2 regions of the Massilia sp. BAP21 genome follow, and region 2 is predicted to be linked to the other one. Evidence: riboswitches for the same ligand, from Rfam matches in the RefSeq annotation. Region 2 holds a riboswitch; the other holds the start of a gene.
The links. Region 2 has a riboswitch for thiamine pyrophosphate ahead of thiC (phosphomethylpyrimidine synthase ThiC). Riboswitches for the same ligand answer to the same signal wherever they lie in the genome.
Positions count from the first base shown of each region.

Region 1: linked by a shared signal. The riboswitch ahead of ACWYRN_RS00890 (TonB-dependent siderophore receptor) and the one ahead of thiC (phosphomethylpyrimidine synthase ThiC) in region 2 are both predicted to bind thiamine pyrophosphate.

Region 1 covers NZ_CM173596.1:195,947-198,416, forward strand. Annotated here, with positions in the region: gene ACWYRN_RS00880 (DUF535 family protein) at 1-16, shown strand, start outside; gene ACWYRN_RS00885 (IS110 family RNA-guided transposase) at 347-1,327, shown strand; TPP riboswitch at 1,400-1,498, shown strand; gene ACWYRN_RS00890 (TonB-dependent siderophore receptor) at 1,578-2,470, shown strand, end outside.
Region 2 covers NZ_CM173596.1:996,419-998,888, reverse strand. Annotated here, with positions in the region: gene ACWYRN_RS04365 (valine--tRNA ligase) at 1-1,052, opposite strand, end outside; TPP riboswitch at 1,348-1,448, shown strand; gene thiC (phosphomethylpyrimidine synthase ThiC) at 1,511-2,470, shown strand, end outside.

The DNA of each region.
Region 1 (2,470 bases), 800 kb from region 2:
GGCCGCCGAAGTTTGAATATCGGCGTCTTGCTGTTGTAGGGTGGGCACTTGTGCCCACGCGGTCGTACCCATAAACACCGCACCGTTTCACGCATTGCGTCCGATCGTGCGCTGAGACCGCGTGGGCACAAGTGCCCACCCTTGTATCTTGACCGAGTTGGTGGTTAGCTACTGCCAGCAGAGGTGAAGACCAGCTTGGGCCCACCCTTAAGGCTCGACCTTGGAAGGTAGATCAAGCCCTTCACCTCGTTCCCACACCATGCCAAACACTGGACGGTAGCCAAGGGCAATGACCCTGTATGCACAAGGAGAGTGGGTGTGTTGATCGAGGACGCAAGGAGAATTTATGTTTTATCTAGGTGTAGACGTTGCCAAGAAAAACCTTGACTGCATGCTGCTCGATAGCGAGACCGGCAAGCTCAAGTCGAAGAGTAATATTCCAAATACAGCTGCTGGCTTTGTGGAGTTGCTTGACTGGCTGAACGAAAAGAAGGCGTCCAATCCACACGTGGTGATGGAGCCGACAGGGATGTATCACGAAGCCGCTGCATTGGCCCTGGCCGATGCTGGACTGGTCGTATCGCTGGTTAATCCAGCTCAGCTGCGCGCTTTCGCGCAAGGACTGGGGGTGAAGAACAAGACCGATAAGCAAGACAGTGCGGTGCTGGCTCGCTTCGGCATGGCCCAAAATCCTGCACCATGGCAGCCACCATCGCCGTCAGCACGTCACCTCAAAGCCCTGCTGGCGCGCCGTGATGCAGTCGCCGACGATCTACAGCGCGAACGCAATCGCAAGGAAGCAAACGACTTTAGCTCGGTACCAGAAGCTGTAAGCGCCTCTATTGCAGAATCAATCGCTTTTCTGCAGGCCGAACTGAAGCGGTTGGAAAAGATGATTGCCAAGCACATCAATGACGACCCGGACCTGCGCAACAAGAAAGAACTACTCGAAACGATACCTGGTGTCGGTCCTCGTGTTTCGACCCATATGACGACGTTATTTGCTGGTCGAACGTTTGAGAGCGCCGAGCAGCTGGCAGCCTATCTGGGGCTCGTGCCAGTTGTATGGGAGTCAGGATCTTCGGTACGTGGCCGGCCGCATATGTCGAAAGCCGGCCCTGCTTACTTACGCAAAGTGCTGTACATGCCTGCCGTCGTGGCAACACGCTGTAATCCGCATATTAAGGCGCTGAATGAGCGACTGCTCGCCAAAGGTAAAACCGCGATGGCCGCAATTGGAGCCGCTATGCGCAAGCTGGCACACTTGTGTTTTGGTGTCATCCACTCCGGCAAGCCCTACGACCCAAAATTTGCATGTAGGGCTTGACGGGTAAGACGGTATCTACGGAAAACCACCATTCCCGCATTGACAAAAGCGCCATACGCCGTGCTACACTCGCGCCTTCGCTAGGGGTCCTGGAATTCGCGTTCCGGGTGAGAGATACCCTTCGTACCTGATCTGGATAATGCCAGCGAAGGAAAGCGCAACGCAGTTCCCCATTTGTTTGCCCTTCCCCCACGTTGGCTCCGGTTTTTCCAAAAGCGGCGCCCGTGCGCCGCTCGAATCCGAGCACACAATGAAACCAGTCTTGCAGCACACCCTCCTCGCCTGCGCCGTGGCCCAGGCGTTCGCCGTCCCGGCATTTGCACAAACGAACGACGCCATTCCCTCGGTCGTCGTCAGCGGCAGCAAGTGGACCACGAGCGACCGCGCCAGCGTCGGCGGCTTTGCCGACATGCCGATTGTCGACACCCCGGTCTCGATCAGCGCCTTCAGCCGCGCGCAGATGCAGGATCTGTCGATCCGCAGCGCCAGCGACGCCCTCGCCTACGACGCCTCAGTCGGCGACGCCTACAACGCGGTCGGCTATGCCGAGCAGTTCTCGGTGCGCGGCTTCATGCTGAACAATAACTCGGGCTACCGCAAGGACGGCATCGCCATTCCCGCCGACGCCCAGATCCCGTTGGAGAACAAGGAACGCCTGGAACTGCTGAAGGGCGTGGCCGGCATGCAGGCCGGCCTGGCGGCGCCGGGCGGCATCCTGAACTTCGTCACGGAGCGCCCGACGGACACCGACCTGCGTTCCGTCACGGTCGAAGCGCGCGAGCGCGGCACCCTGTACGGCGCCGTCGATGTCGGCGGGCGTTTCGAGGACAAGCGCTTCGGCTACCGCGTGAACGCCGCCGCCGAGCGCCTGCGTTCGTATGTGGACGGCGCCGATGGCAAGCGCCAGTTCGTATCAAGCGCCTTCGACTGGCAGATCAGTCCGGACGCCCTGCTGCAGCTGGATGCCGACTTCCAGCACAAGGAGCAGATCACCGCGCCCGGCTACCAATTGATCCGCGGCGTGGAACTACCGCGCGGCGTGAACCCGAAGACCCTCCTGAATGCCCAGCCCTGGACCAGGCCGGTCGACACCGACAGCGCCAACTTCGGCCTGCGCTTCGACTACCGCTTGAACAGCGACTG
Region 2 (2,470 bases):
ACGACGCCGGTACGGTCGCCGCGCGGCACCATCAGCTTGTGCGGCTTGACTTGTTCCAGCAGGCCGAGCGCTTCGAGGTCGGCGACGATCTGCTTGCGCGCCTTGAAGCGGTCCAGGCCCTGGTACTGGGCTGGCGCGTTCTCGTTGATCTTGGCGTCGAGCGTCATGATCGTGATCGGCGCCAGGCCCGCGCGCTGGCCGACGGCGTAGTCGTTGAAGTCGTGCGCCGGGGTGATCTTCACGCAGCCGGTGCCGAATTCCTTGTCGACATAGGAGTCGGCGATGATCGGGATTTCGCGGTCCGTCAGCGGCAATTTCAGCATCTTGCCGTGCAGGTGCAGGTAGCGCTCGTCGGTCGGGTCGACCGCCACGGCGACGTCGCCGAGCATGGTTTCAGGACGGGTGGTGGCCACCGTCAGCGTGCCGGAACCGTCGGCCAGCGGGTACTGGATGTACCACATCGAACCGTCTTCCTCGACCGAATCGACTTCCAGGTCGGAGACGGCGGTGCCCAGCACCGGGTCCCAGTTGACCAGGCGCTTGCCGCGGTAGATCAGGCCCTGTTCGTACAGGCGCACGAAGACTTCGGAGACCACTTTCGAGCGCGTCTCGTCCATGGTGAAGTATTCGCGCTGCCAGTCCGGCGAGGCGCCCAGGCGGCGCATCTGGCCGGTGATGGTGTTGCCCGACTTTTCCTTCCACTCCCAGACCTTCTTGATGAATTCCTCGCGGCCAAGGTCGTGGCGCGAGATCTTCTGGGCGTCGAGCTGGCGCTCGACCACGATCTGGGTGGCGATGCCGGCGTGGTCGGTGCCCGGGACCCAGGCGGTGTTATAGCCGCGCATGCGGTAGTAGCGCGTCAGGCCATCCATCACGGTCTGGTTGAACGCATGGCCCATGTGCAGCGTGCCCGTCACGTTCGGCGGCGGCAGCTGGATGCTGAACGATGGTTTGTCGGCGTCGAGGGTGGCGGCGAAGTACCCGCGCTGTTCCCACTCGGCGCGCCAGTATTGCTCGATGTCGGCGGGCTCGAAAGACTTGGCTAATTCCATGATGTGTGGCGGTGTGTTTGGCGAAAAGGGTCATTATAGAGGAGGAGGGCGGCGGTGCGGTCGCGAGCGGTGGGGATTTTCGAGACCGGAATGCGGCGGTACGTGGCGCTGTTGCGTGTGCCTGTATCGGTTTTCATCATCCGCGTGGGCACCCCGTGCCCACGCGGATTCAACCCACCACGAACGCCCCACGCAACAGCGCCACGAACGCCAGCCTACCAGCCCGGAATACCCGCTCAATATTTCTTTGCCAACACCCAATCCACGGGGCTATAATCCGCCCGCTGCCACAAGGCAGCACCGCTAGGGGTCCTGCGCTCAAACGAGCGTGGGTGAGAAATACCCTCTGAACCTGATCTGGATAATGCCAGCGAAGGGAAGCTTCCGAGATACCGGTCGTGCGCCTGCACGCGCCCATCTTCCGCCTCCTTTGCTGGCTCCTCACGCAAAGGAGCCACATGAACGCCCGCCTGCAATTCGACGCCGCCACCGCCCAGGTAGACAGCGCCGCCATCGCCCCCTTCCCGAATTCCACCAAGGTCTTCATCGAAGGCAGCCGCCCCGATATCCGCGTGCCGATGCGCGCCGTCGCGCAAAGCGACACCCCCGCCAGCTTCGGCGGCGAACCGAATCCGCCGGTGTATGTCTACGATACCTCCGGCCCCTACACCGACCCGGCGGCCCAGATCGACATCCGCCGCGGCCTGCCGGCATTGCGCCGCAGCTGGATCGATGAACGCGCCGACACCGAAGAACTCCCCGGCCCAACGTCAACCTATGGCCAGCAACGCCTTGCCGACAAGGACCTCGACGCCCTGCGCTTCGAGCTGACCCGCAAGCCGCGCCGCGCGAAAGACGGCGCGAACGTCACGCAAATGCATTACGCGCGCCGCGGCATCATTACTCCCGAAATGGAATTCATCGCCCTGCGCGAAAACCTGCGCCGCAAGGAATACATCGCCGCGCTGGAAGACAGTGGCCCGATGGGGGCGCGCACCGCCGAATTGCTGGGCCGCCAGCACCCCGGCCAGTCCTTCGGCGCCGCGATCCCGCATGAGATCACGCCCGAATTCGTGCGCGAGGAAGTCGCACGCGGCCGCGCCATCATCCCCTGCAACATCAACCACCCGGAAAGCGAACCGATGATCATCGGCCGCAACTTCCTGGTGAAGATCAACGCGAACATCGGCAACTCGGCCGTGACCTCGTCGATCGGCGAGGAAGTGGAAAAGATGACCTGGGCGATCCGCTGGGGCGCCGACAACGTGATGGACCTCTCGACCGGCAAGCACATCCACGAGACGCGCGAATGGATCATCCGGAACAGCCCGGTCCCGATTGGCACCGTGCCGCTCTACCAGGCCCTGGAAAAGGTGAACGGCAAGGCCGAGGATCTCACCTGGGAGATCTACCGCGAC